One region of the Kocuria sp. WRN011 genome, then DNA from elsewhere that is predicted to be linked to it. Evidence: riboswitches for the same ligand, from Rfam matches in the RefSeq annotation. Region 1 holds a riboswitch; each other region holds the start of a gene.
The links. Region 1 has a riboswitch for S-adenosylmethionine ahead of CKW39_RS03165 (MetQ/NlpA family ABC transporter substrate-binding protein). Riboswitches for the same ligand answer to the same signal wherever they lie in the genome.
Positions count from the first base shown of each region.

Region 2: it holds a riboswitch for S-adenosylmethionine, as region 1 does, so the genes downstream of both, CKW39_RS00340 (LLM class flavin-dependent oxidoreductase) here and CKW39_RS03165 (MetQ/NlpA family ABC transporter substrate-binding protein) in region 1, are expected to answer to the same signal.
Region 3: it holds a riboswitch for S-adenosylmethionine, as region 1 does, so the genes downstream of both, CKW39_RS00150 (cobalamin-independent methionine synthase II family protein) here and CKW39_RS03165 (MetQ/NlpA family ABC transporter substrate-binding protein) in region 1, are expected to answer to the same signal.

Region 1 is NZ_NSGI01000002.1:71,246-80,897, forward strand. It holds gene CKW39_RS03130 (proline--tRNA ligase) at 1-971, opposite strand, end outside; gene CKW39_RS03135 (hypothetical protein) at 1,072-1,821, opposite strand; gene CKW39_RS03140 (hypothetical protein) at 1,906-2,733, opposite strand; gene CKW39_RS03145 (DUF4081 domain-containing GNAT family N-acetyltransferase) at 2,825-3,646, opposite strand; gene ispG (flavodoxin-dependent (E)-4-hydroxy-3-methylbut-2-enyl-diphosphate synthase) at 3,685-4,851, opposite strand; gene CKW39_RS03155 (methionine ABC transporter permease) at 5,032-5,688, opposite strand; gene CKW39_RS03160 (methionine ABC transporter ATP-binding protein) at 5,688-6,740, opposite strand; gene CKW39_RS03165 (MetQ/NlpA family ABC transporter substrate-binding protein) at 6,737-7,624, opposite strand; SAM riboswitch class IV at 7,728-7,842, opposite strand; gene dxr (1-deoxy-D-xylulose-5-phosphate reductoisomerase) at 7,875-9,158, opposite strand; gene CKW39_RS03175 (GlsB/YeaQ/YmgE family stress response membrane protein) at 9,270-9,539, opposite strand.
Region 2 is NZ_NSGI01000001.1:71,774-81,425, forward strand. It holds gene CKW39_RS00335 (CoA-binding protein) at 280-699, opposite strand; SAM riboswitch class IV at 790-904, shown strand; gene CKW39_RS00340 (LLM class flavin-dependent oxidoreductase) at 988-2,409, shown strand; gene cls (cardiolipin synthase) at 2,482-3,972, opposite strand; gene CKW39_RS00350 (GNAT family N-acetyltransferase) at 3,994-4,518, opposite strand; gene purL (phosphoribosylformylglycinamidine synthase subunit PurL) at 4,536-6,833, opposite strand; gene purQ (phosphoribosylformylglycinamidine synthase subunit PurQ) at 6,983-7,774, opposite strand; gene purS (phosphoribosylformylglycinamidine synthase subunit PurS) at 7,777-8,034, opposite strand; gene CKW39_RS00370 (glycoside hydrolase family 15 protein) at 8,266-9,652, shown strand, end outside.
Region 3 is NZ_NSGI01000001.1:29,636-39,287, reverse strand. It holds gene CKW39_RS00190 (NAD(P)/FAD-dependent oxidoreductase) at 1-547, shown strand, start outside; gene CKW39_RS00185 (CoA ester lyase) at 558-1,391, opposite strand; gene CKW39_RS00180 (acetyl-CoA C-acetyltransferase) at 1,500-2,690, opposite strand; gene CKW39_RS00175 (CoA transferase subunit B) at 2,687-3,364, opposite strand; gene CKW39_RS00170 (CoA transferase subunit A) at 3,361-4,104, opposite strand; gene CKW39_RS00165 (IclR family transcriptional regulator) at 4,269-5,090, shown strand; gene CKW39_RS00160 (M23 family metallopeptidase) at 5,336-5,968, shown strand; gene CKW39_RS00155 (3-hydroxybutyrate dehydrogenase) at 5,965-6,717, opposite strand; SAM riboswitch class I at 6,811-6,901, shown strand; gene CKW39_RS00150 (cobalamin-independent methionine synthase II family protein) at 6,915-8,126, shown strand; gene CKW39_RS00145 (hypothetical protein) at 8,493-9,473, shown strand.

The DNA of each region.
Region 1 (9,652 bases):
ATACCGGCCTCCACACGCTTGATGTCGATGTCACGATCACCGGGGATTCCCACGGCAACCAGTTGTTTCTCTCCATCGGGAAGGGTCACCGACAGCACCACGTTCTTGAGCGTGTCCGCGGCGGTCCACTCCCCCGATTCACGCGGGTGGAGCTCGTTGGAACGCTGGACGAGAGTCTCGATCGTGGGACTGTCAGGGGTCCTGTTCACCTGGGCGGCCGGAGCGTCGTCGTAGGCAATGGCCTCGGGCGGCACGGTGGTGACGGCCTCCACGTTGGCGGCGTAGCCGCCGGCCGACCGGACAAAGGTGTCCTCGCCGATGGGCGTGGGGTGCATGAACTCTTCGGACTGCGAACCGCCCATGGCTCCCGACTGTGCCGATACCGCGACCACGGGCAAACCGAGACGCTCGAAGATCCGAACGTACGCGGCGCGGTGCTTGGCGTAGGACTCGTCCAGACCGGTGTCGTCCACGTCGAAGGAATAGGAATCCTTCATGATGAACTCGCGACCGCGCAGCAGACCCGCGCGAGGGCGGGCCTCGTCGCGGTACTTGGTCTGGATCTGGTAGAGCATCGCCGGCAGATCCTTGTACGACGAGTACATGTCCTTCACGACCAAGGTGAACATTTCCTCGTGCGTGGGCGCGAGCAGGTAATCGGCGCCCTTGCGGTCCTGGAGCCGGAACAGGTTCTCGCCGTACTCGGTCCAGCGATTGGTGGTCTCGTACGGTTCACGGGGCAGCAGCGCCGGGAAGTGAACTTCCTGCGCACCGATCGCGTCCATTTCCTCGCGGACCACGGACTCGACCTTGCGCAGCACATTCAGCCCGAGCGGCAACCACGTGTAAATACCCGGAGCGGCGCGACGAATATAACCGGCGCGCACGAGCAGTCGGTGGCTGGCCACGTCTGCATCAACGGGATCCTCACGCAAAGTGCGGAGGAACAGGGAACTCAGGCGAAGCGGCACGAAGAGTCCTAACCGCCCGTAAACGGGCCTTCGAAAAAATGGCTGGTATCTGGTGGGATTCTATCCCCCAGATACCAGCCTCTCAGACCAAGATGGATGCTTACTGTTCAGAAATCTTGTTGGCGGATTCTTGCAGGATGGCCTCGATGTCCGGGGTTTCGGACGAGGCACTTTCCGACTCACCGGATGCGCCCTGGCCACTCACCACGACAAAGGTGTTTCCGACCACGGCGGAGGCCTGAGTCATCTTGTTGGACTGTCCACCCATGTCCATGGTCATGTCCATGATGGAAGCTTCGGAGCCGTTATCGACCTCGATGTCACGCGGTTCGATGGTGGCTTCGATCTTGCTTCCCATCAGCTCCATCGTGAAGTCCTGGCAGTCTTCGTTCTGCTGGTTGGCGTTCTTCGCGTGCTCGGTGGCCTCGTCCCCGGATCCCAATGGCATGGCGCTCACCGCGAACTTCCCGCCCGAGGGTGTGGCCACCACGATGTTCTCAACGTGGCCGGAGGAAGAGTCCAGGGCCGCCTTGACCAGGTCCTTGCATTGCGAGGGCTCGATGGTGGCCTGCTCCAACGCCTGCTCAATGTCATCCATCTGGGTCCCGGCGCTCTCCTGATCCATGGCCTCGGCGGTCAGGGTCTGACCGTCCACCTCCACGCTGTTGAGCGCGGTAATCAATTGGTCTTGGGAGTAGCTGGCTTCGGGGTCGGGTTCGTTACCTCCCCCGGAAGAACATGCCGTGAGCGCGAGTGCTGCGATCGCGACAGCCGCCGCGGCACGTGCGCCGCGGCGTCGGGGGGACTGAATACGAGAGAACGATGCGGGGGTAGTGGTCTTGGAGCCCATCGGAGATCACCTATTTTCGCCGGTACTGTCAGTTGTCTTCAGCGGCTGATCGCGCCACGCTCCAAAGGTAACCCGGTTCACACTTCACGCCGCGTGTTCACGCAGATTGTGAAGCACCTCGTTGGCCACGTCCGTGGCTTCGCGTTCGAGATCCTCGGCCGGCATACGTTGGCTGTTCATATCGCCGGTGACCAGGAAATCCGAATCGAAGTGCGCCACCGTGACCACCGCGTTGCCCAGGCTGGCTTGCACCAACACGGTCTTGAGCGGTGCTCCCAACACCGTTCCGCTCACCCTGGACGCTGGACTCTGCAACGCATCCACATCCACGTCCAGGGGCATCACGCGAGTCTGAACGCTGACACCGGACACCGTCATGGTCATGTCCTGGCAGCGCCCGTGAAGTTCGATGTTCTCGGTCACCCGTTCTCGAGCATCCTCGGCCGAATCCGTCAGCTCAACTGTGACGGCCGTGAGATTGTCCCGGCTCAACGCCTTGTACGAGTTCGTGGATGATGCCGGAACCGCCAGGTAGGACACTGCAGCGTCCCTCACGGGTTCGCAGATCTTGGGGTCCACTTGGGCCCCCAACCCCAGTTCGCTGACCGCGCGGTCGCGCGCTCTACCCCCGGAGTCACCGCCGGTCTCGTTCGTACCCGGCGATGAAGGCTGATCACTGGCGGCTGTGCCCGCGCCCTGTCGAGTGGTGTACAACGACAACGGATTCTCCTCCGAGACCAGCACACCGTCCATCGACTGGCGTGCGTCTTCGGGCTCGACCACTATGTGGGACTCGGTGGAGTGCTGAGCTTCCGGTGAAGCGCAACCGGAGAGCATGTACAGTCCCAGGCCGGCGCACATGAGCGTACCCACGATCGAGACGCGCTTCGTTGCGCGCCCGGTGTTCTTCATGGCAGTCAATCCCCTCCCCAGGCAATCGACCTCAATGGTACTGACCAGTTACTGGCTTGCCGTTCTCCCGGAACAACATGACGGGCCCTGACTACAGCAGAACGGTCGCGAAGGTCCCGGATCTCTCAAAACCGACCCGGCGATACGTGGCCAGGGCCGGGGCATTGTAGGAATTCACGTAGAGACTGACCACGGGAACATATATCCTAGCCAACGCCACCACAGCGGCCATACAGGGTGCCGCGAGTCCTTGACCGCGATAGGCAGGATCGACCCACACGCCCTGGATCTGGCACACCCCACCGCTGATGGAACCGATGTCCGCTTTAAAGAGGACTTTCCCGTCCGTGTCGTTGGCGAGCACCGCGGTTCGTTTCTCACGCAGCAGCTGCTCCACACGCTTGCGGTAACTCTGAGCACCATCCACGAACGGTGAATAGCCCACTTCTTCTTCGAACATGGCCGCGGCCGCGGGGAGCACGCGGGAGAACTCCGAGATCTCGGCCCACCGCACTCGACGCGAGACGTGATTCAACTGTTCAGGGGCTGGGTCCTGGTCCATGGCCAGCAGCGGTTGCTCTGGACGCACGTCGAAGGGAAGCGGCCACGAACCTTTAAGTCGGTTCCAGAGCCCCATGACGGGATCCGCGGGGCCGAAAATCGACGCGTAGTGAGACCCGCCCCGCGCCAGATAATCAGCTACGAGGTCCTGACCGGTCTCGTCCAGCGCCACGGGGACCACGTTGGTACCCACCCAGCAGGCACCCACGAGTTCCTGATCCGGGTTCATGACGCCCACCACGGGCGGAGGGCGGCGACGTCGTGCGGTGCGCACCGAATCGACGTGGGAGCCCACGAACACCGAGGAGACCGCGTGACGCGCCAGGAGCTGGTCCAATTGGGATTGGGGCACTGCCCCGGGAACCAGCAGACGCGTCACCCGGTATCGGATCATCCGGCCGTCACGACCGGGGCGCCCTCTACGGGCTGACCGTTCTCGTCGAGCTCCATGTCCTCGGCCATGCGATTCGCCTGCTCCAGCAGGGTCTCCACGATTTGGTCCTCGGGAACGGTCTTGATGACCTCACCCTTGACGAAGATCTGTCCCTTCCCATTACCGGAAGCAACACCCAGATCGGCTTCGCGAGCCTCGCCAGGCCCGTTGACGACACAACCCATCACGGCCACGCGCAACGGCACGGTCAGGTGCTCGAGACCCTTGGTGACGTCGTCGGCGAGCTTGTAGACATCCACCTGGGCGCGGCCACAGGACGGGCAGGAGACGATCTCCAGCTTGCGCGGGCGCAGGCCCAGCGACTGCAGAATCTGGTTGCCCACCTTGACCTCTTCGACCGGGGGTGCGGACAGCGAGACGCGGATGGTGTCGCCGATGCCCTGTCCCAGCAGAATGCCGAAGGCGGTCGCGGACTTCACGGTGCCCTGCAGCGCGGGCCCGGCCTCGGTCACACCCAGGTGCAACGGCCAGTCACCGCGCTCGGCGAGCAACTGGTAGGCGCGCACCATGGTCACGGGGTCGTTGTGCTTGACGGAGATCTTGAAATCGTGGAAGTTGTGTTCCTCGAACAAAGAGGCTTCCCAGACGGCGGACTCCATGAGTGCCTCCGGGGTGGCCTTGCCGTACTTCTCGAGCAGGCGCTTGTCCAGCGATCCCGCGTTCACGCCGATCCGGATGGATACGCCCGCGGCCTCGGCTGCGCGGGAAATGCCCTCGATCTGATCATCGAACTTGCGGATGTTGCCCGGGTTCACGCGTACCGCGGCACAGCCGGCATCGATGGCCGCGTAGACGTACTTGGGCTGGAAGTGGATGTCAGCAATCACCGGGATCGGTGACTTCTTGGCGATGATGGGCAACGCATCAGCGTCATCCTGGGACGGGCAGGCCACACGCACAATGTCGCAACCAGCTGCGTTGAGTTCTGCGATCTGCTGCAGCGTGGCGTTGATGTTGGTGGTGGGCGTGGTGGTCATCGACTGCACGCTGACCGGGAAATCCGATCCGACACCCACGGACCCCACCTGGATCTGACGGGTCTTCCGTCGAGGTGAAAGGACCGGCTGGGGTGCAGCGGGCATACCGAGACTGACCGAACTCACGAATTGCCTCCAGAAGCTTGTTGGCCGGGGGTGCGCAAGGGCACTCCCCGATTTATTCACCTTCCATTGTGCCACCTTGCCGAGAGCCTGCAGCCGGACGTGAGCAAACGAACGCCCAACGACGCCGCCCCGGGCCTTTCGTGGGAAGGCCCGGGGCGGGATTCGTAGCGGTTGTCCTCGCTAGCGGCGCATGATCTTGCGCGCCAACCAGTTGCCGAAGAACTGAACCAACTGCACCAGAATGATGATCACAATCACAGCTGCCCAGGTGACCTCGTCATTGAAACGCTGGTAACCCAGACGCAACGCGAAGTCGCCCAAACCACCAGCGCCAATGGCACCGGCCATGGCGGACATGTCCGTGATGCCGATGACCAAGAAGGTGTAACCCAGCACCAGCGGGCCGAGAGCCTCGGGCAGGATCACCGTGGTGATGATCCGGAACCGAGACACACCCATGGAACGAGCGGCCTCAACCACACCGGGATCCACGCTCATCAGGTTCTGCTCCACGATGCGCGCCACAGCGAACGTTGCACCAATGGTCATGGCGAAAATCGCGGCGTTGGGACCCAGTCGGGTGCCCACGACGGCCTCGGTGGCCTGGCCAAGTGCGGCCAGCAGAATGATGAACGGGATGGGGCGGATGAAGTTCACCAGGAGGTTCAGCGCGGTGAAAACCGCGGAGTTCTCCAGGATGTTGCCCCGACGGGTGACGTAGAGTCCCACGCCGACCACCAGCCCGATAAGACCGGCCAACACCAGGGTGACTGCCACCATGTACAGGGTCTCGCCGGTGGCCGAGAGCAATTGGGGTCCCAATAATGGCCAATCCATCAGCGGGTCACCTCCTCTACCTTGGTGATTTCACGCAGCCGAACAATGGTGTTCTCCACGGCGGTGTCCGGACCGTTCAACGACAGCGTCAACGTGCCGAAGGACCGCGACTGCAGCATGGAGATGCCACCGAACGCGATGTTGAACGTCACGCCGTCCCGGGCGCACTCCGAGAGAACGGAGCCGATCCGGTTCTGGTCGGTGACATCCACCAGGATCAGGCGACCCGGGTGTTCCTCGCGCAGCTTGGCGATCTCGTCCTCACGGGGAACGGTGCGCATCACCGAGGAGACGAACTTCCGTGTGGTCTCGGCCTGGGGGTAGGCAAAAACGTCCGACGTGGTGCCCATTTCGACCACTCGGCCGCTGTCCATCACGGCTACGCGATCCGCGATGGAACGCACCACGTCCATCTCGTGGGTGATCAGCACAATGGTGATCCCCAGTTCCCGGTTGACCCGCTTGAGCAGTCCGAGCACTTCCTGGGTGGTTTCGGGGTCCAGCGCCGAGGTCGATTCGTCCGCGAGTAACAACTCCGGATTGGAGGCGAGGGCGCGAGCAATGCCCACGCGCTGCTTCTGCCCACCGGACAGCTCTTCGGGATAGTTCTTGGCACGGTCCGTCAGTCCCACGAAGTCCAGCAGCTCGGTCACTCGCCGTTTGCGCTCCTCGGGCTTCCACCCGGCACGCTTGAGCGGATACTCGATATTGCCCGCCACGGTGCGCGAGTTGAACAGGTTGAACTGCTGAAAGATCATGCCGATCTTGCGGCGGATGGGTGCCAACTGCACCTCGGACTTACCGTCCACCCGGTTACCCGCAACCTCGAGCGATCCGGAGCTGATGGGCTCCAGACCGTTGATCAATCGCACGAGGGTGGACTTGCCGGCTCCGGAGTACCCGATCACGGCAAAGATCTCGCCCTTGGTGATGTCCAGGGTGACGCTGTCCACGGCGTTGACCACTCGCGGTGCGCGCTTGGATCCGCCCGTGTAGACCTTGCTGACGTCCCGGAAGCGCACCAGGGTGCGCTCACTGGATACTTCCGTCACTGGGTCTGTTCCTTCAGGTCTTCCTGATACCGCGTCAGCAGATCCTTGAGTTCCTGCTGGTCCACCTCTGTCGGGACAGCGGTGCCCTTGCTCTCCTCGTCCTCGGCCTTCAAGACCTTGGGGTCGTAGTAGAAGCTTGCAACCTTCTTGAGAGTTTCGTTGTCGGCGTTGGCCTCGGTAGCAGCGAACAGGTTGTTGAAGACCTTGGCGCTGTCCTGCTTCGGATCATCCGATGCGAGAGCGGACTTGGGATCGATGTTCGCTCGGCCCAGGAAGTCGTTGTTGATCACGGAAGCCGCCACGGAATCCATTGACAAAACAGTCTGTTCGGCGGACACGGGACGCACAGAGACCTTGGACTTCTCGGTGTCGATATCGCCTTCGGTCGGGGCAATGGTGTCCTTGGTGAATTCGACCAGCCCCTCCTGCTTGAGCAGGTTCAGTGCACGACCCAGGTTGATCGAGTCATTGGGAATCGCGATCTCGTCGCCGTCCTTGATCTGGTCCAGGGAGTCGTACTTGCTGGAGTACATACCCAACGGGTAAATCGCGGTGGACCCGACCGGTGTGATGGTGTCACCAGAGTTGTTGTTGTAGTCAGCAAGGTACGCGGTGTGCTGGAACCAGTTCATGTCCACGTCGCCGCTCTTGGTGGCGGGGTTCGGCTGGTTGTAGTCGCTGAAATCCACGTACTCGACGGTGATGTCGTTCTCGGCAGCGACTTCCTTGAGCGCGTCGTGAGCGGGCTCCGAGCCGACGATGCCAATGGTGACGGTGCCGTCCGCAGCAGGATCGGAGGATTCAGAATCTCCGCCGCCGCACGCGGTCAAGGTGAGGCCGATGGTGGTGGCCAGCGCAAGGGGGATCAAACGGTGAGATCGCACGATGTGCCTTTCCGAGGTGTGAAATGTTCTGGGCGATTAACAACTGAAAGCGGTACGTCCGAGGACACACCGCAGTTGCAAGGCTCGTGCTAGTTGATTCGGGAAACCGCACTTGCCGGGAGCTACGTTAACCGCGGCCGGATGGTCATCTGGGGCACCCCGCTACGGGAGAGGGTTGCCGTCCGGCCAGCCAGAGCTTGACGCCGGATCTCGTCATCCGCGGCCAAGCCTAACATGGGGCCGGCGGTGATCAGCGTGCGCTGAAACGCTGCGCAATAAACTGATCCGCCCGGTTCCTGGCCCAGCCCTCGGCGCCCAGGACGTCCTCGAGCCGCGGGGTCGTGTCGCCCTCGTGTTCATTCACGACCACCGCAACGATGTCCACGATGGTCGTGAAGTTCACCTCACCCCGGTGGAAGGCGTACACGGCCTGCTCATTGGCCGCGTTGAACACGGCCGGCCAGGTGCCGCCCAGCGTCCCGGCATGCTTCATCAGCTCGATGGCGGGGAATGCCTCGGTGTCCAGCGGCTCGAAGGTCCAGTGCGCCGCTTGCGTCCAATCGCACGACACCGCCGCGCCGGGAATTCTGTGGGGCCACCCCATACCCAGGGCAATGGGCAGTCGCATGTCCGGCGGTGATACCTGGGCCAGGGTGGAACCGTCCACGAACTGGACCATGGAATGCACCACGGACTGTGGGTGCACGGTCACGTCTATCCGGTCCAGGGCAACGTCGAACAACAAGGATGCTTCCAGGACCTCAAGCGCCTTGTTGACCATGGTGGCCGAATTGGTCGTGACCATCACCCCCATGTCCCATGTGGGGTGTTTCAACGCCTGCTGGGGCGTGACCGTGGTGAGTTGATCCCGGGACATCCCTCGGAAGGGTCCGCCGGAGGCGGTGAGGATCAATCGGTCGACTTCGCTCGAACGGCCTCCCCGCAGCGCCTGCGCCAGAGCCGAGTGCTCGGAATCCACCGGGATCAGCGGGGTCTCCAGGCCGGTGGCGGCCGCGGCCTGTTTGACCAGCGGGCCGCCCGCGATGAGGGACTCCTTGTTGGCCAGCGCCACGGGCGTCCCCGCGTGTAATGCGGCGAGCGTGGGAGCCAGTCCGATGGACCCGGTGATGCCGTTGAGAACGACATCACAGTCCGAGTGTTCCGCCACGCACGTTGCGGCCTCAGGCCCGTGGAAGATCTCGGGGGTGAAGCCTGTCAGGCCCTCCCCCGAGGCTCGTTGGGCAATGAGTTCTTTCAGTTGCCGGGCGTGGTCGGCCGTGCCACTGGTTCCGACCGCGGCCACACGTTCTCGGACGGCCTGCTCCGCCAGCACCGGCAGGTTGGACGTTCCGGCGGCCAAGGCCGTGACCGACAGCGGCGGGTGCCCCGCGGCGGCGTCGCCCTCGCCCGGTCGCCGCAGGCCACGCGCGGAGGCGACGACGTCGAGCGCTTGCGTACCGATGGAGCCCGTGGAACCCAGAATGACCACGCGCCGGGGATGCTTGCCAGTGGCGCTGTCGAGTTCGGGGGTCATGGTCAGGGGTGCGTCGGACATGGTCACCAGTATCTCGTGGATCGGAGGAGCTCAGCACATACAACAAGGGCGCCACCCGGAGGTGACGCCCTCGTTCAGTGATGCCGTGGATCAGCGACGAGCGCCCTTGCGGCCGGTCACTGCACCGTAAATGAACAGCACGATGAGTGCGCCCACGATTGCGGTGATGATGGTTCCGATGTCGAACACGGATTCCAAGGATCCGATGCCCACCAGGCTGCCCAGGAAGCCGCCCAGGATGGCACCGATGATGCCCAGGATGATGGTGACGATGATGCCGCCACCCTGACGACCCGGCATGATGAGCTTGGCGAGTGCGCCAGCGATCAGGCCCAGGACGATCCAGCTAATAATGCCCATGATTCCTCCAGTTTAGCTGTTTGCTTTAACACGAGGTCGTCGCGTTCGTATGCCTTGGTCAGCGTACTGACTGCCAGCTTCCTATCAGGTTACAGGAGAAATCGTCAGGACAC
Region 2 (9,652 bases), on a different contig from region 1:
GGTGTCTGAACATTTTCGGCAGAGGTTCGCACGTCAGAGGCGGCAATGAACATTTTTGGTAGAGGACCGCACGTCAGGGGCGGCAATGAACATTCCTGGCAGAGGTTCGCACGTCAAAGGAGGCCATGAACATTTTCGGTAGGGGATCGCACTAAATACCGGGCTCCGCGCGCGAACCTCTACCCAGAATGTCGACGGCTCGTGGGGAATGCCGGCCGCGCTCTCGATTACAGGACCAGTGCGACTACGGAACCACCGCACCTACAGAACCCGCGGGCCCTACAGAACCCGCGGGGCCTCGATCAGCGGGCAGGTGTTCATGACCACTTTCACCCCGGCGGCCTTCGCCCGTTCGGCAGCGGCCTGATCGGTCACACCCAGCTGCATCCACACCGCTCCGGCACCAATGTCGATCGCCTGATCCACCACTTCACCCACGCGGCTGGAGTTCACGAAACAGTCGACCACGTCCACGTGCCCCGGGATGTCCTCGAGCGATCGATAGCCCGTCTCGCCATGTACGTCCTCGCCCGCCAGATTGACCGGGATGATCTGCTGCCCGAACTCGTCACGGATCCGGCGGGACACCGCAAACGCGGGTCGCGTGCGGTTGGTGGACAGCCCAACAATGGCCCACCGCCCCGGGGTCGCGAGTAGCTCGCGAATCTGGTCCGGATCGTTGACGTGGCGATCACTCATATGACCATCGTCTCACTGTGAATCAGCTCGGTCATTATGTTTCACGAGCCGCCGGAGGGGCCACGGAAACGGTACAGTGGGGCGCAGAACGATCATGAGTTCCGACGCACAGCCCTGGCTTGTCGGACGGCAACCCTCTCCCGTAGCGGGGTGCCCCAGGTGAGGATCGGGCCGCATGGCACACCGCATGTGGCAAGTACGGCGCCACACAAGCGCGCTGGACCCGCAGAGTAGGCCGCCGCAGGTGGTGCACGGGGCGCGGGTCGGGTTCGACCCAAAGGGGCACACATGAGCAAAAAGCGGATTTCCGTGAACGCCTTCGACATGACGTGCGTGGACCACCAGAGTTTCGGTCTGTGGCGTCATCCGCGGTCCAAGGCCACCGAGTACAACACCATCGAGTACTGGACCAACCTGGCCAAGACGCTGGAGAAGGGCAAGTTCGACGCCCTGTTCCTGGCGGACGTGGTGGGCATCTACGACATCTACAAGAACTCTGCCGCACCCTCCGTGTCGGACGGCGCTCAGGTTCCCGTGAACGATCCGTTCATGCAGATCTCCGCCATGGCCGCCGTGACCGAGCACCTGGGCTTCGGCGTGACCAGCGCGGTGACCTACGAGCAGCCCTACACCCTGGCCCGCAAGTACGCGACGCTCGATCACCTGACCAAGGGCCGCGTGGGCTTCAACGTGGTGACCTCGTACCTGCCCTCCGCCGCGGAGAACCAGGGTCTGCCGCGCCAGATCGAGCACGATACCCGCTACGAGATTGCCGAGGAATTCCTCGACGTCTGCTACAAGCTCTGGGAGGGTTCCTGGGAAGACGGCGCCGTGGTCAAGGACCGCGAGGCCGGCGTCTACGCTGACACCCAGAAGGTCCACCCGATTCAGCACTCGGGCAAGTACTTCACCGTTCCGGGTGCCGCGCTCACCGAGCCGTCCCCGCAGCGCACCCCGCTGATCTTCCAGGCCGGTGCGTCCTCGCGGGGCCAGGCGTTCGCCGGACGTCACGCGGAGGCCGTGTTCATCGGCGGCTTGCGTCCGGATCTCACCCGCTACGTCACGGACAAGATCCGCGAGCAGGCCGAGGAGCAGGGCCGCCACCGCGACGACGTCAAGATCTACGCGATGCTCTCCGTGGTCGTGGACGAGACCGAGGAGAAGGCCCAAGAGAAGTACCGGGAGTACCTCTCCTACGTGAACCTGGAGGCATCCCAGGCGATCATCGGCGGTTGGTCCGGCGTGGACCTGAGCCAGTTCGACGAGGACGAGGCCCTGAACTACATCAAGACCGACTCCATCCAGTCCTTCCTGACCCCGTTCACCCTGCAGTCCAAGGACAAGAAGTGGACCCGCGAGGAGATCGCCAAGCACTGTGCTCTGGGCGGCATGGGTGACGTGATCGTGGGATCGCCGGAATCCGTGGCCGATCAGCTCGAGACCTGGGTCGACGAGGGTGGTCTGGACGGCATCAACCTGGCCTACCACGTGAGCCCCGGGTCCTTCGAGGACTTCGTGGAGTACGTGGTTCCCGAGCTGCAGAAGCGCGGCCGCTACCGCACCGAGTACGAAGGCTCCACCCTGCGCGAGTCCCTCTACGGCGCCGGCCAGCCCCAGGTCATGGACACCCACCCGGCAGCGCAGTACCGCGGTGCGTACGCCGACAAGCCGTCCGTGGCGGACACCGCCGCTCGCGAGCTGGTGGGCTAACAGCCTCAAGAACGACGACGCCGCTGTCGCGACCTTTCGCTCGAAAAGGTCGCGGCAGCGGTGTCGTCGGTGTTAGAGCAAAGCCGACGTGAGGCGGCAGACGTTCTCGACGTACTTCTGCCGCATGGGGCGTTTGTTCCAGAGATCGAGGTCGAGCAGCGTGGAGGAGGCCTTGAACTCCTCTACCACTTCCTCCATGCGGTCGTGGAAACCCTGGTCCACGATCATCACGGACACCTCGAGGTCCAGGGCGAAGGACCGCTCGTCCATGTTGGAGGAACCGATCACGCTGATCAGGTCGTCCACGAGCACGAACTTGGCGTGCAGCACCGTGGGGGAGCTGTAGCGGTGAATCTTGACCCCGGCTTCGGCGAGTTCGGAATAGTAGGAATTCTGGGCGTTCTGTGCCAGGAAATGGTCCGAGGACTCTCCCACGAAAATCTCCACGTCCACCCCGGACTGCGCCTCGGTGGTGAGCGCGTGCAGCAGGGATTCGTCCGGTACGAAGTACGGGCTGGAGATCACCACGCGCCGGTTGGCGTTGTAAATGAGGTGGTTGAACAGGCGCAGGTTGTTCTCGGTCTCGAACCCGGGTCCCGAGGGGACCACTTGGGCATACACGGGGCCTTCGACGTCCGTGAGGACCTCGGTGGCCTCGTCCAGGAGCAGGTCGTCGGTCTCCGAATACCAGTCGGAAACGAATACCGCGTTGAGCTCGGCAACCACGGGGCCGGAGCAGCGGATCATCAGATCCTTCCACTCCAGGCCGCGGCGGACGTTCTTCTTCTTGTTGTACGAGCGATGAATGATGTTCTGCGAACCCGTGTAGGCGATCGAACCGTCCACCACCAGGATCTTGCGGTGGTTGCGCAGGTCCGGACGCTGCCACTCACCTCGCCACGGGCGGATCGGCAGCATGCGTCGCCAGGGGATGCCGGAGGCGTTGAAGCGGCGGACCAGTTCCGCGTAGCCGGGGTAGCCCAGCGAACCCACGTGATCGATCAGGATGCGCACCCTCACACCGCGTTCGTGGGCCCGAACGAGCGAATCCAGCAAGACCTGGGACACCCGATCCGTGGCCACGATGTAGAACTCGAAGTGCACATAATCCGTGGCGCGGTCCACGTCACGGGCCATCTGCGCCATGGAGTCATGGTTGTCCGTGAGGATGTCGAAGCCGTTGCCGCCCACCATGGGCAGTGCGCCCAACTGGTAGTTCAGCTTGGCGGTCGTGGTGACCCACTCGGGCAGGTGATGGAACTCCTCGCCCAGGGCGAAGTCCTCCGGGGTGTTCTCCCGAATGATGTCGTTCATCTTGGCCTGCTTCTCCATCCGCTTTCGCGGTAGACGGGAGGAACCAACGACCAGGAACAACAACAGCCCCGCGTAGGGCAGGAGGAAGATGGCCAGCAGCCACGCCAAGGCGACGGAGGGCCTGCGGTTATGCGGGATCCAGCCGAGCGCAACGATTCGGACCAGCAGGTCGATGACACCCAGGATCACCAGGATCCACTCTGGGACAGTGTCCGGGGAGAACAGTTCGTAGGGGGTCCAGGGGAACATCAGCCGGCTAACTCAGTTGCTTCAATGCGTCTCCGGGCGGACATGCACATACGTGGATTCGGAGCCGCCGCTCGGGCGCTCCTCAAAACCGTGCGTGAGGAGCAGCCGACATGCGGGCTGATTACCCCACGGCACGGAAGCGTTCACCGCGTTGACCTGGGAATTCTGGAAGGCCAGCTCGACCAAGTAGGGGAGCACCTCGCCCGCGTACCCCTGATTCTGTCGGTTCGGCACAACGGACCCTACGACCTCGAGTTCGTTGTCGATGGGCGGGCCTACGAAACCTGCCATGCCGATAATCTGACCCGATGCCGCGTCCACCATGGCAAACATCGAGTACATGGTCTCGGTGAAGAAATAGCTGCCGGCATCCAACGCGGTCTGAGCCCAGTCCTGATCCTCGGGAGTCGGAAACCCCTGGGCGAACTGTGGCAGGTCCGTTGATTCTGCGATCGACTCAAGCTCGTCCTGGGTGAACGGACGCAGCAAGAGACGTTCGGTACGAATCGATCGTTCCGGGCTGAGCTCTTCAAGAACCTCAGTCATGGTGTCTGTCCTTATGATCAACCGAAATACTTGGGCAGGGTGGCACTGTGGGCCTCTCGCAAGGCCTCCAGATCAACGGAGAACTCACCCTGGACGTCCAGGGCTCCGGACTCCGCGTCCACCACGCCGATGCGCGCGAACGGGTAGTTGCGCACGGTGCACATGTCCTTGAAGCGCACCTCTTCCGAACGCGGAACGGCCACTACGGTCCGCCCCTGGGACTCGGAGAACAGCAGCGTGAACGTGTCCACGCCGTCCCGATCGGCAACTTCCCCCAGGCCGATCCGTGCGCCCACGCCAAAGCGCAGGGCCATCTCCGACAGGGTCGCGGCCAAGCCACCCTCGGAAACATCGTGTGCTGCGTCAATCATGCCGTCCCGCGACATATTGACGAGCATGTCCCCCAGGATACGCTCCTGCTTCAGATCAACCGCGGGCGGTTGTCCGCCCAGGTGACCCCGCACGCGGGCCCACTCGGAACCGTCCAGTTCGTCAGCGGTCTCACCGAGCAGATAAATGGCCTGACCGTCCTCACGCCACCCGGACGGGGTGCGGCGAGCGACGTCGTCGAGCACGCCCAGCAAGGCGACCACCGGGGTGGGATTAATGGCGACGCCGCCGGTCTGGTTGTAGAGCGAGACGTTACCGCCCGTGACGGGCACGCCCAGTTCTTGGCAACCGTCGGACAGGCCACGCACGGCTTCGGCGAACTGCCACATGATGTCCGGGTCCTCGGGGGAGCCGAAGTTCAGGCAGTCCGAGACGGCCGCGGGGCGAGCTCCCGCGGTGGTCACGTTGCGGTAGGCCTGGGCGAGCGCGAGCTGCGCACCGGCGTACGGGTCCAGGCGGGTGTAGCGGCCGTTGCAGTCGGTGGACAGGGCCACGCCCAGGCCGGTTTCCTGATCAACGCGGATCACGCCGGCGTCATCGGGCATGGCCATGGCGGTGTTGCCCTGTACATAGCGGTCGTACTGGCTGGTGACCCAGTCCTTGGAGCACAGGTTGGGTGAGGCCATCAGTTCCAACACGGCCTGGCGCAGCTCCGCACCGGAGGGGCGGGAGGCGTCTTCGGGAGAGCCGGTGAAGTGGTTGGCCTGCAGCTGGTCCTGGGAGTCAGGGCGAGCGTAGGGACGTTCGTAGACCGGGCCGTCGTGGGCCACGGTGCGCGGATCCACATCAACGATCACTTCGCCCTGGTAGTCGATGATCAACCGGCCGGTGTCGGTGACCTCACCGATCCACGAGTACTCCACGTCCCACTTGGCCATGACCGCTTCGAAGACCTCGACCTTCTCCGGGGTCACCACGGCCATCATGCGTTCCTGCGATTCGGACATCAGGATCTCGCCCGGCGTCAGGGTGGGGTCGCGCAACAACACCTTGGTCAGGTCCACGCGCATGCCGCCGTCACCATTGGAGGCCAGCTCGGAGGTCGCGCAGGAAATACCCGCGGCACCGAGGTCCTGGATGCCCTCCACCAGGGAGCTCTTGAACAGCTCCAGGCAGCACTCGATCAGGACCTTCTCCGCGAACGGGTCCCCCACCTGCACAGCGGGGCGCTTGGAGGGCTTGGAATCGTCGAAGGACTCGGAAGCCAGCACGGAGGCGCCACCAATGCCGTCGCCGCCCGTGCGTGCACCGAACAGCACCACCTTGTTGCCTGTACCCGAGGCGTTGGCCAGGCGGATGTCCTCGTGGCGCATGACGCCCACGGCCAGGGCATTGACCAGCGGGTTGCCCTGGTAGCAGGGATCGAACTCCACCTCACCGCCGATATTGGGCAGACCCAGCGAGTTGCCGTAGCCGCCCACACCGGCCACCACGCCGTGCACCACGCGCTGGGTGTCCGGGTGGTCGATGGCGCCAAAGCGCAGCGGATCCATCACGGCCACCGGGCGGGCACCCATGGAAATGATGTCGCGGACAATGCCACCCACGCCGGTCGCTGCACCCTGGTACGGCTCCACGAAGGACGGGTGGTTGTGGGACTCGATCTTGAAGGTCACGGCCCAACCGTCACCGATGTCCGTGACGCCGGCGTTCTCGCCGATGCCCACCATGAGGTCCTTGCGCATCTCTTCCGTGACCTTGTCGCCGAACTGGCGCAGGTGCACCTTGGTGGACTTGTACGAGCAGTGCTCGGACCACATGACCGAGTACATGGCCAATTCGGCGGCGGTTGGGCGGCGGCCCAGGATCTCCTTGACCCGATCGAACTCGGATTCGGTCAACCCCAGCTCGGCCCAGGGCAGCTCGGTGTTCGGGGTGGCGGCGGCGTGCTCAACAGTGTCCAGATTGAAGTGAGTTTCGCTCATGTCGGTTACGAGAATCCCTTGCCGTGGTGGTGGGCGCGTACGGTGCGTTCCCGGCGCTCACACGAAGAATGTCTGATGAAGTTGGGGCCAGCCGGTCAGCGGGTCAGTGAACCATGAGGTCCACAGAAGGGCCGCCCGGTTGGCGGACGCTAGCGGGTCAGGCACTCCAGAGCGGACACGAAGATGTCCAGGCCGTCGGTGCCGTGGCGCATGTCCACATCACCGGAACCGGAGAAGTCCGCACCGAAGCCGGGTTCCACGGCGTGCTCCGGGTGGGGCATGAGACCCACCACGTTGCCGCGTGCGTTGGTGATTCCCGCAATGTCGTTGCGTGAGCCGTTGGGGTTGCCGCCCACGTAGCGGAAAGCAACGCGGTTCTCGGCCTCGAGCTCGTCCAGGGTGCGTTGATCGGCCACGTACTGGCCGTCCTGGTTCTTGAGCGGTACCACGATGGTCTGGCCCTGCTCGTAACGGCCGGTCCAGGCAGTATCCGCGTTCTCGATGCGCAGCGCCTGATCACGGCAGAGGAACTTCAACTGCTCGTTCTTGATCATGGAACCGGGCAGCAGGTGCGATTCGGTGAGTACCTGGAAACCGTTGCAAATGCCGAGGACGGGCAGAGCGGCGTCGGAATTGGCGGCGTCGATGATCTTGTCCATGAGCGGCGCGAAGCGCGCGATGGCGCCGGCGCGCAAGTAGTCCCCGTAGGAGAAGCCACCCGGCAGGATCACGGCGTCCACGTTCTGCAGGTCTTCGTCCGCGTACCAGAGCGGAACCGCGGTGCCGCCGGCGATCTGCACGGCGCGCATGGCGTCGCGGTCGTCCAGGGTGCCCGGGAAGGTGACCACGCCCACGCGGATGTCCTTCAACGCGGCGTTCGGCGCCGGCTGGGACAGATCCGCGATCAGGGGGGTCTGGTCGGCGGTCAGATTCTGGGCCACGATCAGTTCTCCTGGTCCAGCACCGACACGTTCACGACGTCCTCGATGACCGGGTTGGACAGCAGCTTCTCGGCGGCCTCGCGGGCATGGGCGAGTACCTCGTCCGTTGCCTCACCGTCCACGGTGAGTTCGAAGCGGCGGCCCTGGCGGACCTCGCTGAATCCGTCCAGCCCAATGCGGGGCAGTTCGTTGGCGATCGCCTTGCCCTGCGGGTCAAGGATTTCCGGCTTGGGCATAACATCAACCACGATACGGGCCATTTCAACTCCTGAGATTCGAGCTAATCCTTGCCCATCCTATCGGTCTGCAAGCTCGACCATGGCAGCGTGTGAAGTGACGGGTCCCCGGACCGGTGACTGTTGGGTGCGGGGCCGTGTGACTCCGTCTCGTTCCGGGCTGATGGAGGCGCCGAAGTGGCCCGGCGGTCGGGGCTCTCCTACGATGGTCAGCACACTGATGTATGTGATGAGCGCGATGTGAGGAGCAGTCGGATGAATGCAACGCGGTGCAACGCGGTGTCGGTTAACGAGCTGTCACCCCGGTGCAATGGGTACGTGGATCTGCGCTCCTATGCGGTGGTCGGTGATGGTCGCACGGTTGCTCTGATCTCCCATGACGGATCCGTGGACTGGTACCCGATTCCTGATTTGGATTCGGCCCCCACTTTCGCGCGATTGCTGGATGCAGAGCACGGCGGATGTATCGAACTATGTCCGGACGAACGGTTCGAGGTCGAACGTGAGTATCTCTCGGGCACCAATATTCTGCAGACCACGTACACCACTCCCTCGGGGAGGGTGCAGGTCACCGACTCGTTGAACGTTGGTTCGACCGGGCGACTGCCCTGGAACGAACTCGCGCGGGCGGTGCAAGGCCTGGAGGGAACTGTTCCCATGCGATGGCGTGTGGCCCCGGGAACCATGCTCAACACGGTCTCTCCCTGGGTTGATGTCACAGCGGGCAAGCCCGTGCTGCGCACCAATCAGGTCTCGGTGGGGGTGTGCGGTGAACACGTGGGTGAGAGCACGATCGAGGAACAGCAGATGTCGGGATCCTTCCGAACCACCCCTGGTTCGCAGCACTTGCTCGCGGTGGTGGCCACGCACGGCGAACCCCTACGGCTACCGGCTCCACGTGAGATCCGCAAGAACCTTGACATGACTCGGGACACGTGGCGGCGGTGGGGGGATCTGCTCGACTACGACGGACCCTACGGTGAGGAAGTCCAACGCAGTGCCCTGGTGCTCAAATTATTGAGCCACAGTCCTTCAGGGTCCGTGGCAGCGGCCGCGACCACATCCCTGCCCGAGAACATGGCGGGCACCAAGAATTACGACTACCGCTTTGCCTGGATTCGTGACGCCACCTATTCCTTGCAATCTTTGTTGCAGCTCGGGGAGCAGGAGGACGTGCACGCCCAAGTGTCCTGGCTGCTTCGGCTGGTACGGGCCCAGGTGCCCCACCTACACGTGCTCAACCGTCTGGACGGCGAAGTCCCCGAAGCGCGCATGGAAGAGTACGACGTTCCAGGTTGGCGCGGTATCGGCCCGGTCGTGGCGGGCAATGAAGCGGCCGACCAACTACAACTGGGTGTCTACGGGGACGTGTTCGACGTGGCGCACCGCTACGTGGCAGGCGGTAACGTGCTGGACACGGCCACTGCCCGTATGTTGGCCGATCTCGCGGACGCGATCTGCGACGTGTGGCGGCGCCCCGATTCGGGGATGTGGGAACTGCCCGAACACCGCCATTACACAAGCTCCAAAATGGGGTGCTGGCACGGGTTGGATTGTGCCGTGCGGCTGGCGGAGGACGGTCACATCTCCGGCTGTGTGGATCGCTGGCGGGCCGAACAACAGCGCATCAGGACGTGGATCG
Region 3 (9,652 bases), on a different contig from region 1:
CGTGGCGGCCCCGCGGGTCGTGCAACTCGATGACGGGACATCGTTGAACCCCGATCTGATCCTTGCCGCGGTGGGTGTGACTCCGGGCGGCACGCTCCTGGACAACTCGCCTGCGGAGGTCCGGGGCGGCCGGATCATGACCGACCAGCATCTGAAGGCGCACGCCACCGTGTGGGTCGCCGGAGATTCCGCGCTGGCCCAGCATGGCGTGGCGGGGCGGCCCATCATGGTCGAGCACTGGGGTGACGCGCTGGCCATGGGAGAAATCGCCGGGCACAATGCTGCGGTCGAGCAGAACGCGCAAAAATCGTGGGATTCGATCCCCGGTTTTTGGAGCATCATCGGTGACCACACGCTCAAATACTCCGCGTGGGGAGACGGCTTCAGCACGGCAGAGTTCCGGGAGCGGCCGGACGGGTTCGTGGTCTGGTACGGCGACGAACGCGGCGAGCTGGTGGGCGTGCTCACCTACAACTCGGACGACGATTACGAGCGGGGCCAACACCTACTTGAGCAGCGCGCTCCCCTGTCGCACGCGTTGAAATAGCCTCGAAAAGCTAGGGCGTCACGGATGCGCTCGCATCGGCGCGAGCCACCATGCGCTCCGCGAGAGCGATCACGGGCGCGTCAATGACCTGCGCCCCATGCCGGAACGATCCCCGCTGCTCCGCGGCCACTTCCACCACGCCGCGGGCCCAGTCGAGCTTGTCCGGCTTGGAGCGGAACCCTTCCTTGATCACGGCCATCTGCGAGACGTGCATCCCACCCTTGGCGGCAAAACCGGAGCTGGAGGCGTCCAGGGTCTCGCCCAGCAGTCCCTCAAGGTTCTCGACGTCCAGGAAGATCCCGTCGACCGCGAAAATCCCTGCCACCGCCGCGTGCAGCACCGTCTGCGAGCGCACGTGCAGGGAAATATCCCGGAGCGCGCCGTTGCACTTGCGGCTCGTGAGGCCACCCAGATTCACGATCAGGTCCTCTGATCCCCACATGAGGCCGACGACGCCGCTCGCGCCGGCAATCTCGCCCAGCGCCAGGGCACCACGGGGAGACTCGATCAACGCCACGACCTCGTAGTCGACTAGCCCCGCGAGCTGCTCGGCGGATTCAACATTGGGAACCGCCACACGCCGGTAGGTCGTAGAAGCCAACGCCTGCAGATCTGCAGCATGCTCATCGGTCCCCACCGGGTTCACTCGGATGACCGTGCGGGCCGGATCCAACGGGCATTCCAGGATGCACTGGCGCGCGAACTCCTTGTCCCGCGGCAGCACGCCGTTGTGCAGGTCCAACACCACCACGTCCGCCGCTTGTGCAGCCTCAGCGAACTGCTCTGGCTGATCGGCGGGAACGACAATCCAAGCCGGTCCGTTGAAGGCATGGGTGTGAGTCATCGGGCGCATCTCCTGAGTGTGGCGTGGGTCTCGTCCACTGAGTATGCAGCACAAATCCGGATAATGGAATAACTATTCCATTATCCGGATTGCGGAAACGTCACTGCATTAGCGGCTCAACAGCAACGCCTCACCCTGACCGCCGCCGCCACACAGCGACACGGCCGCCTTGCCGGAACCCCGGCGTGCCAGCTCGAGAGCCGCGTGCAGCGCCAGACGAGCACCGGACGCGCCGATCGGGTGGCCCAAGGCAATGGCACCGCCATGGATATTGGCCTTCTCCAACGGAATCCCCAGGTCATCGACCGACTGCACGGAGACTGCCGCGAATGCCTCGTTGATTTCCACGAAATCCAGCTCATCCACGGACCACCCAGCGCGTTCCAGCGCATGCTCAATGGCTCGCGACGGCTGGGAGTGCAGGGACGTATCCGGACCCGCAACCTGACCCGGCTTGCCCACCACGGCCAGCCAGGACAGACCGTGCTCCTCCGCGTAGGCGCGCGTCGTCAGCACAACGGCCGCGGCGCCGTCCGAAATCGGGGACGAGTTACCGGCAGTGATCGTGCCGTCCTTGGTGAACGCAGCGCGCAACTTGCCGAGGCCCTCGGCCGTGGACTCGGGACGAACACCCTGATCCTCGGACACCGTGACCGGATCGCCCTTGCGCTGCGGGATCTCCAGCGGCGCGATCTCGTCCGCGAACACACCCGAGGACTGCGCCTCACCCGCCAGCTGGTGGCTACGTGCCGCGACCTGGTCCTGCTGCTCGCGGCCGATCGAGCGCTCGGAATTGCCCGTCTCGGTGAGCTCGCCCATCGCAACCCCCAAAGCGGCGTCGACCAGACCGTCATTGGCCAGCGAATCGGCCAGGGTCATGTCGCCGTAGGCCTTGCCCTTGCGAGCGCCCAGGGACAGGTGCGGCGCGCTGGTCATGGATTCCATGCCGCCGGCCACCACCACGGAGGCCTCGCCGGCGCGAATCATGCGGGCCGCCTCGGTCACCGCGACCAGCCCGGACAGGCACACCTTGTTCAACGTCATGGCGGGCACGGTCATGGGCAGACCCGCTTCCACGGCGGCCTGTTTTGCGGGGTTCTGGCCGTTTCCGGCCTGCACCACGTTGCCCATGTACACGTAATCCACGGTGTCAGGGGCAATACCCGAGCGCTCCACGGCGTGCTTGATGGCGTGCGCCCCAAGCTCCACCGCGCTCAGGGACGCGAGCGTGCCCATCAGCTTGCCCTGCGGGGTACGCGCCCCATTGACGATCACAACATCATTGGCGTTCTCGGTCATTTGTCCTCCTGTACGGGAACGGAATCCGGGGTGACGTCCACAAGGTCAACCCGGTACTTCGCTTCGGTTTTTTCTGCCACTTCTTCTTCGGTCACGTCCGGGGCCAGGGTCCGCAGCACCAACCCGCCATCCTCCACGTCGAAGACGCACAAGTCCGTGACAATCCGGTCCACCACGCCCACGCCGGTCAGCGGCAAGTCGCATTCGCGCTTGATCTTGGCCGAACCGTCCTTGGCCACGTGTTCCGTCAAGACCAGCACACGCGGGGTTCCGGCCACAAGGTCCATGGCGCCACCCATGCCCTTGACCATCTTGCCGGGGATCATCCAATTAGCCAGATCCCCCTGTTCGGAGACCTGCATGGCACCCAGGATCGCCATCTTCACGTGGCCGCCTCGGATCATTCCGAAGGACGTGGCCGAGTCGAAGATCGCCGCACCGTCCTGCAGAGTAATGGTCTGCTTGCCGGCGTTGATCAGGTCCGGGTCCTCATCGCCCTCATACGGGAACGGCCCCATGCCCAGCACACCGTTCTCGGACTGCAGCACCACGCTCACGCCCTCGGGCAGGTTGTTGGCCACCATCGTGGGGATGCCGATACCCAGGTTCACGTAGTCGCCGTCGTTGAGTTCCGACGCCGCAATGGCCGCCATCTCGTCGCGCGTCCAGCTCATGCCGCGCCTCCTTCCGATTCGGCCGACGACGTCGCCGCGCCCGGCCTCGGTCGCGTGGTCCGCTGCTCGATGTCTTTGGGAGCACCCGAGTACTGCACCACGTGCTGCACGTACACACCGGGCGTCACGATGTGGTCCGGATCCAGCTCGCCCGGTTCCACGATGTTCTCGACCTCGGCAAAGGTGACCTTGCCGGAGGCAGCGCACACCGGGTTGAAGTTCCGCGAGGTGCGGCGGTAGATCAGGTTGCCGTCCGTATCTCCCTGCCACGCGTGCACCAGAGCCACGTCAGCGACGATCCCGCGTTCCTGAACATAGGTTCGGCCGTCGAACTCCGCGGTCGGCTTGCCCTCGGCAACCAAGGTGCCAACACCGGTGGCCGTGTAGAACGCGGGGATTCCCGCACCGCCGGCCCGCAGCCGCTCGGCAAGCGTTCCCTGGGGTGTGAACTCGACGTCGAGCTCACCCTCCAAGTACTGACGGGCGAACTCCTTGTTCTCCCCCACGTAGGAAGACAAAACCTTGGTGACTTGCTTGTTCTCGAGCAGCAGTCCCAGGCCTTTGCCGTCCACGCCCATGTTGTTGGACACCACGGTCAGGTCTTTCACGCCGCTGTCCCTCACCGCTTCGATGAGGTCCCGCGGGATACCGGACAGGCCAAAGCCACCCACGGCAAGGGTCATGCCGTCCCGCAGTGTGTCGGCCAGGAGTTCGGCAACGTTGTCTCTGAGTTTGGACACGGTCACCCTTTCGTAATGTGTGATCTCCATCTCAGCGTAGGAAGCGCCCACATCCTGGTCAATGAGCGCCCGCATTCTTCCGGTCAAGTCCTCATATTCTGAAAAACAGCGTCTAGTCTGTCCATAATGTGAACAACTTCGCGACAGCTCCAAGCCAGGGGACGATGATGACGACACCGGATTCCAATACCTCGTCGCACTCCCGCTCACCGCATACCCAGAGGGGCACTCAGGTCGTGGCCCGGGTGGCGGCCATCCTGCAGGCGGTTGCCGCGAGTGAAACGGCTGGCTCTACCGCGGCAATTGCGCTCCACACCGGACTGACCAGGCCCACCACCCATAGGCTCCTGACGGCGCTGGCCGATGAAGGCCTGGTCGACCGCACCGAGAACGGCAACTGGGCGCTCGGACCCGAACTCCACATCCTGGGCACCGTGGCGGCCCAGCGCTATCCGGCACAGGAACTCGCCACCCCGTGCCTGCAGCGCCTCTCGGAAGCCACTGGTGAATCCGCGTTCTTCTCCGCGCGCCGCGGCAACGAGGTCATCTGCCTGGCGCGCGTCGAGGGGTCGTTTCCGGTCCGCTCCCATGTGCTTTACGAAGGGCTCCGCCTCCCGCTGGGCGTGGCGTCCGCGGGGATCGCGATCCTCGGTCAACTCCCGCCGGATCAGCTCGAGACCGCCCTAGCGGACACCCGGGACGAACGGCAACGCCTCGGCTCTCAGCACCGCGACGCACACGTCCGCAAACTCGTCGCACGCGTTCGCGACCACGGTTGGTCCCTGAATCCGGGACGCATTGTCGAAGGGTCATGGGGCATGGCCGCCGCGGTGTTCGATGCCTCCGGACAACCCCGGTACGCCCTGTCATTGACCGGCATCGAATCAAGATTCCGCGCCGAACGCCGCCCCCAACTGGGCGCGGCGCTGCTCGATCAGGCGCACAAATTGTCCACGGCCCTGCGCACCGGGGCGCCCTCGGCGTAAGGTGCCGGGCCGCCCTCGGCGTAGGGTGCCGGGCCTGGAAGGGTGTGCGGGCGGCGTCGTCGGCGTGGCGTACGGGCCGGACCATGTGATGAGGGCTTACTGCGCAGTAGACCCGGTTACTTTGTCGTAACCCCTGACGAAATGGTTCGCCGACGCCGCTCGGCCCACCCGCCGTGCGTGCCGGGGTGTGTGAGCGGCGTCGTGGCCTATTCCCACGAGTCGCCGGACGGGCAAGAATGAAGGGCATGGAACTCGACTATCCGTTCCACGGGCGGTGCCTGGTGCAGAACAGCCCCGCGAATCGAGTGCCGAGCCACGGAACCGATCGGTTCGGCACCAGTTTCGCGATGGATTTTGTGCCGGTGGATGGACAGAACCGTTCGGCCAGGTTCACTGGCACGTCGCTGTTGCGCACGGAGGCTCCCGAGAAGTTCGTCGGTTTCGGACAACCGGTCATTTCACCCGTGACCGGCACGGTGGTTCTGGCGGACGACCACGCCGAAGATCACGACGCCTTCCGCGGGTTGTCCTCCGTTGGTTACGCGCTGACCCAAGCCTGCCGCGTCGCCGCCGGATGGGGCGCGTTGGCTGGAAATTACGTGGTGGTGCAGGATTCCTTCAGCGGCCAGTACGTAGCACTGTGCCACCTGCGGCAAGGCAGCATCAGGGTTCGAGTTGGCCAGAGCATTCAGGCTGGGACCGCAGTTGCCCAATTCGGAAATTCTGGGAACAGCACCGAACCGCACGTGCATGTGCAGGCGGTCGATTCTCTGGATTTCGCTCAGGCTGTTGGCTTACCCCTGTCATTTCCGGACGGCCTACCCCGCAACGGTCAGATCGTGGGCGACGGCCCGGAGCGCCCGGTGCCATCTGGCTAGGACGCCGTCCAGCCGCCATCCATCGTGTAGGCAGCGCCGGTGACCATGCCGGCGGAGGGACCGGCCAGGAAGGCAATGAGCTCGCCAACCTCCTCCGGCTCAACCAAGCGCTTGATCGCTGATTCGGTGAGCATGATCTTCTCGACCACTTCGTCCTCGGGGATTCCGTGGGTGGCCGCTTGGTCCTTGATCTGCTTGTCCACCAGGGGCGTGCGCACGTAGCTGGGGTTCACGCAGTTGCTGGTCACACCGTGCGGAGCGCCCTCCAGAGCTACGGTCTTGGACAGGCCCTCCAACCCATGCTTAGCGGCGACATATGCGGACTTGAACGCCGAGGCGCGCAGACCGTGGATCGAGGACACGTTGATGATTCGCCCCCACTCCCGCTCGTACATGTGAGGCAGGGCGGCACGGATCAGCAGGAACGGGGACTCGAGCATGAGCGTGAGGATCCGGTGGAAGTCGGCGGGATCGAAGTCCTGGACGGCCGTGACCTTTTGAATCCCGGCGTTGTTGACCAGCACATCCACGTCGAGACTCAAGTCCGCGAGCGCTGCGGTGTCGGTGAGGTCAACGGCCCATGCCTCGCCCCCGACTTCTTGCGCCATGGCCTCGGCGGCCTGAGGGTCGATGTCGGCCACGATCGCGTGGGCGCCGCGTTGCGCGAGGGCCCGAACCGCTGCCGCGCCGATGCCACTCGCCCCGCCGGTGACCAGTGCCTTCTTGTCCTTGAGCGTGCTGTCCGACATGCCCCAACTCCTCGGTAATGGGTGATCTACGTCCCACACATTACGCGCGCCACAATTGGCCCGACCACCCACCCATGATGTTTGATGAATGGGTACCCATCCAGAGCGGCCGAGAGATCTGGCTCGTTGACGCCGCAGCAACCCGGGATTCAGCCCACGGTGCTACCGCCAGGACCGATGGAAAGGACTGCTAGTTCATGCCTCAGAACACCGATCGTATTCAGACCACCCACGTAGGATCGCTGCCCCGCACTCCCGATCTACTGGAGGCCAACAAGCGTTTCCAGGAGGGTGAAGCCACCGCCCAGGAGTTGGATGCCGCGCTCGACAACGGCGTGATCGACATCGTTCGCAAGCAGCGCGAGATCGGCCTGGACATCGTCAACGACGGCGAATACGGCCACACCATGTCTTCCTCCGTGGATTACGGCGCGTGGTGGAACTACTCGTTCTCCCGCCTGGGCGGATTGACCCCCACCAACGAGGACCGCTGGCAGGACGCCGAGGTCAAGCGCTCCTCCCCCGGCAACATCGTTCTGACCAGCTTCCCGGACCGCCGCGACCGCGCTCGTTTCCGCGACGCCTACGAGGACCCCACGGCCGGAGTTCTCGCGCACCGCGCCTCGGTCGCCCAGCCCAAGATCACCGGGCCGCTGACCTACGCCGGTCAGGAAGCCGTGGCCGGTGACATCCGCCGTCTCAAGGACGCGATGGCCGAGACCGGAGCCCAGCAGGGTTTCGTGGCCGCGTTGTCCCCGGGTTCCTGCGCACGTGTCCGCAACGAGTACTACTCGACCGACGAAGAGCTCGTGTACGCCTGCGCGGACGCCATGCGCGAGGAGTACAAGGCCATCATCGATGCCGGCCTGACCGTTCAGATCGACGACCCCTCCATCGCCGAGTCCTGGGACCAGATCAACCCCGAGCCCACCGTGGAGGACTACCTGGCCTTCACCAAGATCCGCGTGGACGCCCTCAACTACGCCCTGCGCGACCTCCCCGAGGACCAGATCCGCTTCCACCTGTGCTGGGGTTCGTGGCACGGCCCGCACACCACAGACCTCGAGTTCAAGTACCTGGTGGACCTCATGCTCACCATCAACGCGGGCGGCTACAGCTTCGAGGCGTCCAGCCCCCGCCACGGCCACGAGTGGAAGGTCTGGAAGGACCACACGCTCCCCGAGGGCAAGGTGGTCTACCCCGGTTTCGTCTCCCACTCGACCAACGTGGTGGAGCACCCGGAGCTCGTGGCCGACCGCATCGAGCAGTACGCGTCCGTGGTGGGTCGCGAGAACGTCATCGCCTCCACTGACTGTGGCCTGGGCGGTCGCCTCCACCCCTCGATCGCGTTGGCCAAGCTCGGCTCCCTGGTCGAAGGCGCGCGCCTCGCGACCGAGCGCTTGTTCTAGCAAGGTTCGCGAGCGGCGTCGGCAATCAATCGACGACGACGCCGCTCGCGCCACCCGCCTCTGCCCCCTCATTTCCCGCCCCCATCACCCTGGCTCATCCTCCCCACCCCACCGCTAGTGCCCCCGCTGCCGCCTAGGGCCACGCCGCCTCCCCGCCCGCCGGGTCCGCCGGGTCCGGCCGGCGTCGCAGCTCAGCCGGCCATCGCGGCCGACCATCTGATGCCGCCTTACGGCAAAGTAACCCGCCCTACCGAACAGTAAGGCAGGATGAAATGGTGGGGCTCAACCGGAGAGCTAGCACAGTCGGCAGAAGTGACTGTGGATAACTCGAACTGACCGACCCCGAGACCGCCTACAGTCGCGGTCATGAAAGCCGCTCGAGTACTGAGTTTCGACCCGTTGCCAGATGTGTTGCCGACGGTCGACTGGGGTCTGCGCGCTCCTCAGCTCAACGCGGACCCCGCCATGGTGCGCCTGACCCGCGGATACTGGTTCCACAAGCCAGAGCATTACGAACCCGCGATGCTCTCCGTGCTGCTGCACCGACACTTCCGGCGGAACATGAGCGGCTTGCCGATCACCGGCCTCCACGCATTGCGGTTGTACAAGGTGCCCGTCGACTCCACTCAACACTGGATCAATCCGACGCTCGGACACGAACCCGCTCCGCGAGCACGCGCCTTTGTGAGCGCCATGGGCTCACCCCACCTGGCCTGGAACCGTTACCGCCCCACGTCAGAGCTGGGTGGTGCCACAATGACCAAGTCCTATGGGCTGAACCCGTACTTGGGTCCATCGGAGTGCGCCCTCACCCATCCGATCGAAGCACTGACCGTGGCCGCCCCTTACCTGTCCGCGTGGCGAATCATTGCCTGTTTGGACTACCTGCTGGCGCACCGGATCCAGGTCACCAACAAGATCTGGCTGAAACCGTTCGACCGTGAAGAAATCTCGCGGACTCTCGCCCTGCTTCCCCCACGCTCACGCTCCGCCTGTCGAATCGCCAGACTTCTGAGCCACGCGGTGGAACGCACGTGGTCTTCACCCGAAACGTTGACTCGATTGCTGGTCCTCAAGAACGGCTTCCCGCCGCCCAGCATGAACCCACTGGTGATGCTGGATGGCCGGGAACGATTCCCCGACCTCGCATGGGTCGCCAAGCGGACGGCCCTCGAATACAACAGCAATGACCACGCAATCGACACTCAGATCTACCGGGACGAGAACTACAGGCTCGAACGCTTTCGTGATGCTGGATGGAAGGTGCGAGTGCTGACCTGGGACGACCTCAGGCACCCAGACCGTCGAGCCCAGTGGATGTGCTGGTTGGATCAGCAGTTGCGCTAGGTGACCGGTTGATCCGCGCTGCTGAGCCTGGTTGCGAAATTCGGAACGCGGGACCAGACCCCGCGCAACCATTTGATGCGACCGTACTGCAGAGTAACCGGGTCTACCACACAGTAAGACCGAATGAAATGGCTCATTGGACGCCCGAGGGAAGGTCGTCGCCCAGGGGAAGAGACTGG